DNA from 4 places in the Pseudoalteromonas sp. 2CM37A genome. Region 4 is predicted to be linked to each of the others. Evidence: predicted binding sites of a transcription regulator. Region 4 holds the regulator's gene; each other region holds the start of a gene.
The links. Region 4 encodes sigma-54, which starts transcription at its own class of promoters, with help from an activator protein. Its sites were predicted from a motif close to GTTGGCACGNNNNTNGNNT; they were not measured.
Positions count from the first base shown of each region.

Region 1: the regulator sigma-54 is predicted to act here: its motif matches at 1,351-1,369, upstream of MTF68_RS00465 (PA2169 family four-helix-bundle protein).
Region 2: the regulator sigma-54 is predicted to act here: its motif matches at 1,594-1,612, upstream of MTF68_RS05060 (hemerythrin domain-containing protein).
Region 3: the regulator sigma-54 is predicted to act here: its motif matches at 1,248-1,266, upstream of MTF68_RS11600 (EF-hand domain-containing protein).

Region 1 is NZ_JALNTJ010000001.1:107,937-111,067, forward strand. It holds gene MTF68_RS00460 (TonB-dependent receptor) at 1-536, shown strand, start outside; gene MTF68_RS00465 (PA2169 family four-helix-bundle protein) at 866-1,309, opposite strand; gene MTF68_RS00470 (LysR family transcriptional regulator) at 1,483-2,421, opposite strand; gene aceK (bifunctional isocitrate dehydrogenase kinase/phosphatase) at 2,439-3,131, opposite strand, start outside.
Region 2 is NZ_JALNTJ010000002.1:307,676-310,806, forward strand. It holds gene MTF68_RS05050 (TonB-dependent receptor) at 1-282, opposite strand, end outside; gene MTF68_RS05055 (hypothetical protein) at 630-1,043, shown strand; gene MTF68_RS05060 (hemerythrin domain-containing protein) at 1,129-1,554, opposite strand; gene MTF68_RS05065 (hypothetical protein) at 1,872-2,123, shown strand; gene MTF68_RS05070 (hypothetical protein) at 2,181-2,438, shown strand; gene MTF68_RS05075 (DUF6500 family protein) at 2,465-2,683, shown strand; gene MTF68_RS05080 (tetratricopeptide repeat-containing diguanylate cyclase) at 2,694-3,131, opposite strand, start outside.
Region 3 is NZ_JALNTJ010000004.1:332,948-336,078, forward strand. It holds gene MTF68_RS11590 (MFS transporter) at 1-321, shown strand, start outside; gene MTF68_RS11595 (hypothetical protein) at 450-902, opposite strand; gene MTF68_RS11600 (EF-hand domain-containing protein) at 914-1,189, opposite strand; gene MTF68_RS11605 (PA4780 family RIO1-like protein kinase) at 1,444-2,298, shown strand; gene MTF68_RS11610 (response regulator) at 2,317-2,991, opposite strand; gene MTF68_RS11615 (ATP-binding protein) at 3,001-3,131, opposite strand, start outside.
Region 4 is NZ_JALNTJ010000003.1:243,339-246,469, forward strand. It holds gene MTF68_RS08460 (PTS sugar transporter subunit IIA) at 1-76, opposite strand, end outside; gene hpf (ribosome hibernation promoting factor) at 81-368, opposite strand; gene MTF68_RS08470 (RNA polymerase factor sigma-54) at 396-1,895, opposite strand; gene lptB (LPS export ABC transporter ATP-binding protein) at 1,965-2,690, opposite strand; gene lptA (lipopolysaccharide transport periplasmic protein LptA) at 2,687-3,131, opposite strand, start outside.

The sequences.
Region 1 (3,131 bases), on a different contig from region 4:
CTTGGAATACCGAGGGATTAGGTGGCACGCTTGATTTTACTTTAGCAGCTAACTTTACTGAAACTGAGGTGGTATCGTTATTTACGCCATCGGGCTCAGGGCTTGAAACCGTACCGGTTGAAGATGTTTTCTCTGATCAAGAAATTTCAATTATTGAAGAGTGGCAACCAGAAGATCGCATCAACTTAAGTGCGCTTTACCAACGTGGTGATTGGACTGTAAACCTTTCACTCAACCGCTTTGGTGAATACACAGTAGAAGATGGCGGACGCCAAACCTACGGTGCAGAAATTTTAACTGACGTTAAAGTTAATTACTTCGTGACTGAAGATTTATCTGTAAATATTGGTGCAAATAACTTATTTGACGTGTACCCAGATAAAAACACCATTGGTAACTCACGCTCGGGCACAATTGTAGATTCAAATGGCAATACGATTGTAAGCAGCGATGGGGTATTTGAATACTCTCGCCGTTCAGCGCCATTTGGCTTTAATGGTGCTTATTACTATGTAGGCGCAGAATACCGTTTTTAATAAATAACACTCCCTTATGTTATTTAAGTTCAAAGGGCCGTAAGGCCCTTTTTTTGTATTTAGCCTTTTTAGTATTTATTTCTCAACCGCGATTTTATTGTGTTGCGCCTTACCTCAGCGTTAAATTATACCAATTCGCTTAATTAAACATTATAACGGATTGGTTTAACCCCTGTATGGCTTTGATAATACTAAATGTGGCATTTTGGACTTGGCTATACATAGCAGGGTTTAAACTGGGTGTTGCAATTATTGGCTTATAGCCTTAAACCTTGTAATAATAAAAAACCCAGCGGCTAGGCTGGGTTTTAAATATATACAATTGAAAATTAATGCTTTTGCATACGACTCATTTCGGTGTGGCAGCTTTGCATCGTTAGCAAGGTTTTCGCTAAGGCTGCTTCACAGTCGGCTGGCTGTGGTTTATCCATCGCTGCTTTAATTTCTTCAAGTGTTTTATCTTCTACCTCTTCAAGCTCTTTAACGTATGTTTTATCGTTATGAGAACTAAACGAAGTGAGTAGGGCTGTGTAAGCTCTGCGTGCTTCTACAGCAAAAGAAGAGCCGTCTTCACGCTCACCTTTTTCGTTAACAGCATAAGGTTGCAAGCGCTCAACACTTACTTTTCGTGCGTCAATCATGCGTTGAAATAATGCGCCAATGGCTGGGTCTTCAACTTTCTCTTGCGCTTTTTGATAAAAATCAATGCCACTGTTCATTACTTGGATGATGTCAGTAATATGAGTTGCTTCTGTTCCTTGATGGGTATTCATAATGACCTCTCTTTACATGAATTTAAGTTTCATAGTAACTAAAGCAAAGGCCATTCCAATTTCATTTTAATTTTTAAGCTATTGTAATTATTGATTATGTATTTATTCAGCAAGCTGCAAGGCTATTTAAAATAAAATAGCCTCGCAAATTTTACATGGCTTTTGTAATAAGGTTATTTAAGCTCATCCGCCACTTCGGCTACTTTTTGGCGTAACCAAATATGACTTGCATCACGATGCAGTAAAGGACTCCAAATCATATCTAGTTCAAAAGGCGGAATAGGAAATGGCGGCTCTAAAATTTTAAGGCCTGCATCATCTAAGTAAATATTGGCAGCCTTTGAAGGTAAGGTCGCCACTAAATTTTGCTCTTTTGCTAAATGAATGGCTACGTGGTAATTACGGGTAAACGTAGCAATATTTCGGTGTTTACCAAAATGGGCAAGTGCTTCATCTACCCAACCTAGCTTTTGTACATCTTTAGGGTCCATTCCTACGCCAACCCCAAAGCCGGTTTTACTTACCCATATGTGGCGGGCTTTTAAATAGCTGTCTAGGCTAAAGTTTTCAATAATTGGGTTGTCGGCTTTTACTAAGCAGCAAAAGCTGTCTTTCCATATACGTTTATGATGAAAAGATTGCGGAAGGTTTTCAAAGCGGTTAATTGCCATATCCACTTTACCATTTTCAACATCATGAAACGTTACATCACTAGGCGTAAGTATATCTAAGGTTGTATCGGGCGCTTCTTCATGAAGTTTACTTAAAAGCTTTGGCGCTAATGTACTGGCTGCATAGTCACTGGCCATTATTCTAAATACACGTTTACTTTGGCTGGCTTCAAATTCGCGATTAGGTGCGAGAGTTTCTTCTAGGGTCATTAATATACCGCGAATAACCGGTTGCAGCTCTATAGCACGCTCTGTGGGGACCATACCTTCACTGGTACGTACCAAAATTGGATCGTTAAACAAGTTTCTTAAACGCTTAAGGCCGTTACTCATGGCTGGTTGAGTAATACTTAACTGGTTAGCTGCGCGGGTTACGTTACACTCACGTAATAGGGTGTCGAGGTAAACCAGCAAATTTAAATCTATTTTACTTATGTTCATTGTGTGTCCTTTAACGCTTACCAGTGATGAATAAAGCGTTGTGCTGTCGGGTATGGGTATATGTGACTAACATGACCCTTTTTTATATTTTGCTGAGCTTGCTTCCAAAAACTAACATCAACAAGCTCGGGGTGTGTACTGAGCAAAAACTGTTTGTACTTTGGGTTTGGCATAACAAAGGTACAAAGTTGCTCAGGAAAAACATCTTGCGGCGCAACCGAGTAGCTTTGTTCATCAGTTAAGTAATCATCATAGCTTTTGGCCTTAGGTAAGGCCCTAAAGTTCATATTTGTTAAGTATTGAACCTCATCGTAGTCGTAAAAAATAATGCGCTTGTGTTTGCTTACACCAAAGTTTTTAAGCAGCATATCTCCTGGGAATATATTTACCGCAATCATTTCTTTAAGTGCTTGGCCGTACTCTTCTATTGCATCGGCAGCACTTTCTTCGCTGGCGTTTTCTAAAAATAAATTAAGCGGTGTCATGCGCCTTTCAATATATAAATGCTTGATAATAAGCCACGGGCCTTCAATTACCATAGATGAGCCAATGGTTTTATGTAGCTGCGCCAGTAAATTACGATCAAAGCGTGCCAAAGGAAATACGACGTTAGAGTATTCTATGGTGTCGGCCATGCGACCAACCCGATCATGGCTTTTTACCAGTTGATAGCGTTTAAGCACGGTATCACGGCCAAACGGTTTGCTTTC
Region 2 (3,131 bases), on a different contig from region 4:
GCTCACGGCTAGTACGTCTTGTAGGGTAGTAATATTTAGTTGCTCTATTAACTCGCTTGAAATAGGCGTTACTGAGCGTGCTATGTCTTGCAGTGCAAGGTTGTCGCCGAAGGGGCCGTTAATAGTGGCATCTTTTACAGAAAGCCCTTGAGATTTAATCGTTTGGCCTGCTACTTCAATACGTTCAATTGAGTCGGTATTAGCTGCAGATTGTGCCGCATGAGCATAAAAATTAGGTGTGAGTGAAGCGGCTATAAAAAGTGCCAAATATGAATGTTTCAAAAGGGTTCTCATTTTGGTTAGTGTGAATGTGGCAATAAAGACCTGCAGCTTTGTGAATAACTTTCAGTAAATATTAATTCTTTTTGTTTTTTAGAATGAAACGTTAAAAGTTTAGCACATTGCTCAAAAGCGTTATTCAGTTTTAGGCACTATGTTTTTGTTTTACAAATACTGTAGTTAGTTATTGCCATAATAGGTCGTAATTTATAAATAGCGGTTTTATACGCAAACAAACGCAAAGCAGGGCACAGAATTTATTAAAAAATTATACATTAAGGTGAAATAAAATATGTGTTGAGCGGTCTTGCTAGTTTCAACATTAAATTATTTAGTTTTAAGGAAATTTTATGACTGGTACAACAGGTACTGACTTTCAAAATCGTTTGCAGTGGTCGCTTTTTTCGCTACGCCTAGGCGTATTTATTGTAATGATTATGTGGACGTTTGATAAGTTTGTTAACCCTGGGCATAGCGCACGAATTTTTGAGCATTTTTATGGTGTTAGCGGCTCTACAGATGTGGTTGCTTATGTACTGGGGGCGTTACAGCTTATTTTAGTGTTGGCTTTTTTAGCGGGTATTAAAAAGCGCCTTACTTATGGCGTTATATTTGTAATGCACGGCCTATCAACGCTTTCATCTTATAATCAGTATATTGATGGCTTTAATAACTTATTGTTTTTTACAGCGTGGCCAATGTGGGCAGCGTGTTTTGCACTTTATGTGTTACGCGAGCAAGACGTTAAATTTACCATTAAGTAGCACTGCAAAAAAAATGGTTATAAGCCATACGGCTTATAACCAATAAGTACACAAGGGAGTGTATGGAAGTCGGTTTAATTAATAACTAATGCATGGCATCGTTGTACTGTTTAGCTAGGCTTTCTTTTTGCCCTTCGGTTAGGGCTTTACCCGCTAATTGAAATACTTCATGTTCTTCTTCGCTTAAATGATGATGCACTAAATGGTGCAATTTTTTAGCAGCAACTAACCATGCCGATGAGCTCATTTCGGTGTCTTCAAGTTGTTCTATTAATTCGTCAATTTCATGGTGTTCAGCAACGCTGTGGCGTGCTTTTTCGTGCGTTAGATCGTCAAACATAAGTGGGTTATAAAAATAACGCTCTTCAAATTTTGCATGATCTTCTAATTCGGTTTTTAGCTCGTCCATTAGCTTGTGGCGCTGCTGCGTATCGCCGTGCGTTTGAATAAGGGCATCTACTAACTCGCGTTGTTTATCGTGGTCGTGACGTAGCGCTTCAAAAATATTCATAACTCTTTCCTTGCTGTAATTGCTTTATAAACTTTTAAAAAGCAAGCGCAGTGCCAGATTTTAATATGTTGATATAATTGACTTTAATGTACTTTTGGTTGGTTTGGATGGCGTTGCTCTGTAACTTTTACACATAAACAGCTGCAATTTTTTCAGATTAAAAGAGGTGATTGCTTTTGACGCTACATAAGCTTACATATTTTTACTGGTTGGGTATTTTATTGAGGTGGTAAAGTAGCGCATTATTTGGGTACAAGCTGTACATACTTGCCTTACCTATATTTTTATAAAACTTTAGATATTAGGATAGTTTAAGGATGAACTTAAAAAGCCCCACTACAGCATTATTACTGTGCGCGTTATTAAGTGCATGTAGTACAGCCGAGCATTCTGAACGACGTGTATGCATACAAGAGGCAGAAATGACTGAGCTAAATGGCGCTAAAACAAGCTCAGAGGTTTACAATGAATGTGTAAGCGCTCAAATAAAAAAGGATGCTAAAGGCGACACTTTTTTTGATGAAGTTGGTGTGTTTTTTATTGATCTACTTGTTTTAATAGCCGACTAAGTAAGCAAACTTACAGCTATAATTTAAAGCACAAGGGTGCGTAAAATAGGATTGAATATGAAAGCGTTTTTAATTGTATTTTCATTGTGTATATTTTTAACTGGCTGTGCGGCAAAGCCTTATGCGGGCTCTGCTCAATGTATGGAGCAAGCTGATATAGCTTATGAAACCAATATACATAAAAATGAGCCGCTAAATAATGAATGCAAAGCTACAAAAGTAAATACGCCTAATAAAGAGTTTCAGAATCATAGTATTGTTGATAGAAGTCTTTTACAGCTAATTGTTAGTTTTTTAAACGGTATATTTAGATAATTAAAATACAATTAAATAAGGTATGTATGCAGGAAGAACTAAAAGCAAAAATTATAGCTGTGTGCGATAAAAAAATAGCAGCCAAAGGCGAAAACGTAGGCCTTTCTTTTTACGCTTTTTTTGCAAATAAAAACGACAATCCAGAGCTGCTGATGCAAGCCGCTACGTGGTGGATACACACCCATAAGTTAGATCACTTTGAAAAAGCGATAAAAATAAAACAAATGATTATTGAAGGTGACTAATAACGTATATTTACGCGATTGCTATTTGGTTTCTGCCATTTTCTTTTGCTTTATAGAGTTGTTGGTCTGCACGTTTAATTAGCTCGCTAAGTGAGTCGCTTTTAGCATCACTTATTGCCACGCCAGCACTAAAGGTAACGTGTGTTTTACTTGGCAATGCCTCAATATGACTACAGTACTGCGCTAACTTATTCTCAAGATTTTCAAAAAAGTTGTTTATTTTATCGCGATTTTGCGTTTTTAAAACAAATAGCCACTCTTCGCCGCCATAGCGCCCAAACTTATCGTTAGTACTTAGTGTGTCTTTTGCTGCTTGAGCAAACTTTATAAGTACTAAATCTCCTATATCGTGGCCAAATTTGTCGTTAATAGCTTTAAAGTAATCTAAATCGACAATAGCTATTGCTAAGCTCTGCTGGGATAAACACTCATTTGCTTTTTGCAAAAT
Region 3 (3,131 bases), on a different contig from region 4:
GTGAGCGTGTTTGTAATAGCTACATGGTATAGCCAGCTGTTTGAATATGCTTGGGTAATACCTGGTTTTTATTTTTTGCTTTGCATTGCTCATCAAGGCGTACGGCTCGGGCGTAAAACCTATTTAGTAGATATGGCACAAGGCAATAAACGCACTGATTATGTGTCGGTTAGTAATACTGTAATTGGCATTTTGCTTTTAATGTTAGGGAGTATAGGGCTTTTAGAAGCATTTTTATCAACCGCACAGCTTATTTTGTTGTATAGCCTGCTCGGTTTGTTAGGTGCTATTAGCGCGATTTTTTTGCCTCAAGCAGAGTAATACCAATGCGCAATAATACGTAATCAATTAAGCGAATTGGTATAATAAAAAAGCCCAACAAAATAATTGCCGGGCTTTGGACTTAAGACCTAAGGATAAACAGTCAGCTTTACCTCAAGTTATAACACCTAAGCAGTTACATTTAGCAGTGAATCGCCTTCACTTAAACCAAATTTTTCTTGTACCGATGAAAGAATTGATTCTTTATCTTCATCAGATAGCTGGCTTGAATACTCAGTAAATAACTCATCTAAGTAGCTAACCACTTCGTCAGTATCAACAGATTCTAAAGAGTTTTGCGGCGGCGGTGGCGGGCGCTGCCCTTCAGGGCGCCCTGCATCGCCAATACTTTTAGCGTCAAAATCAAGTTCGCTCATCAAATCAGCCAACTCTTTTGTAGGCGAGATCCCCTGCTCTTCAAATGCGGCTTGAATACTTTGCGCATCTTCCGTGCTTAGGTTTTGTGCATCAAATTCTGCAAGTGTTTCTTTAACAAACTCAGTTTGCTCTGAAGTTAAAGCGCTTACTTGGCTAGATTGTTGAGTCATAAAACTCGCTGAGCTACCAATACTGTTGATCATATTTTTCTCCTTTAACGTGCGCGGCGTGGTGGCTTGTGTTCACTTAATTCTTGTTCGCTAATTTCGCCATTCCCATCGGCATCTATTTCGTCAAAAATAGTTTGCGCATCGCCTTGCGGTGGCGCACTTTCGCTAAATTCTGCAAGGCTAATCACACCGTCACCATCTGCATCTATGCTTGAAAAATCAGGTTTAGGTGGTGGGTTATCACCGCCTCTGGCTGCAACATTGGCTGAAAAAGCCATTGATAATAATGCAGCAACGGCAAAAGTAGAAAAATGCTTCATCGTGGTCACCTTGGGTTAAATATTAATAAAGGGTATGAATATAAAGTACGCTTAAAAAATGCAAACATTGTGCAAACAATAAGGAAATAAAAATAAATCCGATTTTTATCATGTTATTTTTACCTTATTCGGTATTTCGGTTATTGTGATAACTAATTACTTAAAACCACTTTCAACACCTGTTTTGAGAGCTAACATACTAAGGACTTATTAACATACATGTTTAATCTTCCAATTTTTCTAGTTGTATCGCAGTGAAAATACCTAAACGCCTCCAGCCACTCGTTGATGATGGCCTAATTGATGAAGTGATAAGCCGCTTAATGAGCGGTAAAGAAGCGGATGTATTTGTGGTGCGCAGCGGTGGCGAAATTCGCTGTGCTAAAGTCTACAAAGATGCCGTTAAACGCAGCTTTAAAAAGGCAGCTCAGTATCAAGAAGGCCGAAAAGTAAGAGGCGGACGCCAAGCCCGCGCCATGGGTAAACGCTCTAGTTATGGGCGGCAACTAGAAGAGGAAATTTGGCAAAATGCAGAGGTAGACGCGCTTTCACGTTTATCACGCGCTGGCGTCAGAGTTCCTGATACTTATTACTGTATTGATGGCGTGTTGTTAATGGAGCTTGTGTGCGATGAAGACGGTGATGTAGCTCCACAGTTAGGGCATGTGACCCTTACACAGCAGGACGCTATTGAGCAGTACAGTATGATGGTTCATTATATTAAATTAATGCTGTGCGCTGGTATTATCCACGGTGACTTATCGGAATTTAACGTACTTGTTGATAGTAAAGGGCCTGTAATTATTGACCTTCCACAAGCTGTAAACGCCGCAGCCAATAACAGTGCGCAAGCAATGTTTACGCGCGATGTAAACAACATACGCCGTTATTATGCGCAGTTTGCACCTAGCCTATTAAACACCCATTACGCTAAAGAAATGTGGGCACTGTTTGAAGAGGCTAGCTTAACGCCAAACACTGTGCTCAGCGGAGAATTTGAAGACAGTAACGAATCTGCAGACGTAGATGCGGTACTCGATGAAATACAAGCGGCCGAATACGAAGAGTTCGACCGTTTAGAGCGTATTAAAAACGCTGACGATGAGTAAAACTGCGCTCACGTTTAGCTATTGAGGGTGAACAAACCGATAGCCCACACCGTAAACCGACTGAATAACGCTGTCGGTTTGCGTTACTTCATCAAGCTTTTTACGTAACTTTTTTATGTGGCTGTCTATAGTACGGTGGCTAACTATACGTTGGTCTGCGTACATGGTGTCCATTAAGCTATCGCGTGAATAGATTCTGTTAGGGTTTGAATACAAAGGCTTAAATAGCTGAAATTCAAAATTAGTTAGTTCTATACTGCTATTTTTATAGTTAACACTGTAAGTACTTTCGTCCAGTGTCATGGCATTATTTACCGGCTCTTTTGTGGTATTCACACGCCTTAAAATTGCTTTTACTCGCGCCACCAGCTCAGCATAACTAAACGGTTTACAAATATAGTCATCGGCGCCCAGTTCAAGTCCGAGTAACCGGTCAATCTCCTCCACCTTTGCCGAAACCATAATAATGGGCACATTAGAAAACTTTCTTATCGCTTTGCACAGCTCTATACCGCTTTGCCCTGGCAACATAATATCTAATAAAATAACACTTGGCTTATTACTTTCAAGCCAGCTAAGTACTTCATCACCATGATGAATAAGGTGCGTTTGATAATGATGACTTGTTAAAAAGTCGCTCATTAAATTGGCAAGTTTTATTTCATCTTCAACAATGAGTATTTGCTCACTCATACTTATCCTCTACTGAACTAATAAGGGTAATTTAATAACAATGCCAAGCCCGCCAATACTGGCTTTTTCGGCTGATATTTCGCCATTATGACCTTTAACAATATGCTGACAAATAGACAAACCTAAACCAGAGCCCCCCT
Region 4 (3,131 bases):
CTAAAATTCTTTTTTTACTACTAAAAAGGACCGCAGCTTTGCTGCAGTCCTGGCATACTAATGTACTTAATTTCATAATATTAGTGTCTAGCAAGCTTCTCTTTATGTTTTATGACTTGACGATCGAGCTTGTCAATCAACGAGTCTATAGCGGCATACATATCTTGGTGCTCTGTTGAGGCAAATAAATCTGCGCCACTTACATGAATAGTCGCTTCTGCTTTTTGGTTGAGTTTTTCTACATCGAGAATGACATGCACATTGCTAATATGATCTGAGTGCCTTTCTAGCTTTGCAAATTTATTATTTACATAGTCTCTAAGTGAATCAGTTACTTCTACGTGACGACCAGTTAGGTTTAGTTGCATAAGCATTTCCTCTTTGTTTTTTACGTCTTATATCAAACTCTTTCTCTGATTTGACGGTGGAATAGCTAGCGATTCACGGTATTTTGCTATTGTGCGTCTAGCTACTTTAATTCCTTGCTCTGCCAATATATCCGCAATTTTACTATCACTCAATGGTTTAGCTGAGTTTTCCGCGGCAATTAGCTTTTTAATTAGGGCACGTATTGCGGTTGATGAACACTCTCCGCCGTTTTCAGTGCTTACGTGGCTTGAGAAAAAATACTTAAGCTCAAAAATACCACGTGGCGTATGCATATATTTTTGCGTAGTAACACGCGAAATTGTCGATTCATGCATTTCTACCATTTCAGCAACATCGTTTAAAACCATTGGCTTCATGGCTTCTGGGCCATGTTCAAAAAATGCTTGTTGCTGTTTTACAATACAGTTTGTTACTTTGAGCAGCGTGTCGTTTCTGCTTTCAAGGCTTTTTATAAACCATTTAGCTTCTTGTAAGTGAGAGCGAATAAATTGGCTATCACCACTTGATTTTACGGTACGTGACATAGCCGCGTACTGACTATTTACGCGTATTTTTGGCATGCTATCTGGGTTTAGCTCTACCACCCAGCGGCCTTTTATTTTTTTAACCGACACATCCGGTATTACATACTCTGACTCTTCCCTTACTATTGTATCTGCAGGTTTTGGGTTGAGGGTATGTATTAGGGTCATGACCTCTTTAAGCTCGTCTTCTTTAAGCTTAGTCTTTTTCATTAATGTACGATAGTCGCGTGCCGCTAATAGATCAATGTGATCGGTTAAGATCATTTTAGTTTGTTCTATAAAAGGGGTGTCTTTATCAAACTGGTTTAGCTGAATACACAAGCACTCTTGTAAACTGCGCGCGGCTATACCTACAGGGTCAAATAGCTGAATACGTTTTAAAACGGCTTCTATTTCATCAAGTTCAACTTCAACTTCGTCATCGTTTTCTTGGTTAAAGCTTTCTAAAATTTCTTCGCAACTTAGCGTTAAAATACCCGAGTCATCTACAGCTTCTACAATGGCAATAGCAATGGCTTCGTCAGTTGGGCTAAAAGGAGTAAGCTGAAGCTGCCACATTAAATACTCATGTAGCGTTTCAGTAGAGGCACCTTGATAAATAGACTCATCTTCTGGCATTGGGCCTGAGGATGCCGCAGGGGCTGCGCTCATGTACTCATCCCAAGTTACATCCATTGCCATATCATCGCTAACGGTGTCTTTATTTAAAGCTTCGCCACTGTCTTGCTCGTACTCGCTGGTTGTATCGTCAGCCGATGCGCTTACGGTTACATCATCCGTATCTGCTTTTTGTTCATTTTTTCCAGCCGACTCTTCCGTGTAATCTTGCTCTTCTACTTCTAATAGCGGGTTGCTATCAAGTGCTTCTTGTATTTCTTGCTGGAGATCCAATGTACTGAGCTGCAGCAAGCGAATCGCTTGTTGCAATTGTGGAGTCATTGTAAGTTGCTGGCCCATGCGCAGCTGTAATGATTGCCTCATGTATCTCTAACAATCCTTTTATGTTGTTATAATTAATATTAGCAGATGCTTGTAGGTGTGGCTTAAATGTTACAGCCTAAATTGCTCGCCTAAATAAACATCGCGTACAGTTTTGTCATTTAATACGTGTTCTGGGGTGCCAGATGCAATTAGCTCCCCATGAGAAACAATGTAGGCTTTTTCACAAACATCAAGGGTTTCTCTTACATTGTGATCGGTAATTAATACGCCAATGCCACGGTTTTTAAGATGTTCTATTATTTTCTTTATATCTAACACTGAAATCGGATCAACACCAGCAAAAGGCTCATCCAATAAAATAAATTTAGGGTTAGCTGCCAGTGCTCTGGCAATTTCTACACGGCGGCGTTCACCACCAGAAAGCGCCATACCTTGGCTATCGCGAATATGCTGAATACTAAATTCATCAAGTAAGTTGTTAAGCGTTTCTTCTCGCGCGGCTTTATTGAGCTCTTTACGCGTTTCTAAAATAGCCATTAGGTTTTGATAAACTGTCAGCTTTCTAAATATTGATGACTCTTGCGGCAAATAGCCAATGCCTAAACGGGCGCGGCTGTGCATAGGTAATAACGTAATGTCGTTATCATCAATAGAAATTTTACCTTTGTCGCTAGGTACTAACCCTACAATCATGTAAAAGGTGGTGGTTTTACCTGCGCCATTAGGGCCCAATAAGCCAACAATGCTGCCGGCTTCCACTTCAAGGCCTACATTTTTTACAACTTGGCGGCCTTTATAGCTTTTTGCTAATAGTTCTGCTTTTAAGGTGCTCATGGTTGACCTTCGTTACCTGTTTTTTCTTTAATTTTTGCTTCAACAGGCACTAAAATTGTGTGGACACGATCCGTAGAGTTTTCGTCTTTTTCTGCGCTAATAAGCTGCTGCTGCATATCGTAGGTAATACTTTTAGCATTAATTTTTTGACCGGCTTGTGCGACTTCAGCATCGCCAACAAGCGTTAAAAAGCGCTTTGCTACGTCGTAACGTACTTCGTTTGCACTGGCACTCATTACGGTACCGTCGTCTTGTTTTTCTTCGAAGTAGGCTGGGCTGCCAGTGGCAATAAGGAGTTGTTTGTTATCCCCTAAGTCTTCACGTTTATGTACTTCGAGTCGGTCGGCTGTAATTTTGCGATTACCATGCACAATTTCGACGTTCTTTTCAAAAATACCTACGTTTTCTTTAAGTTGGCCTTCTTGACGGTCTGCACTAATA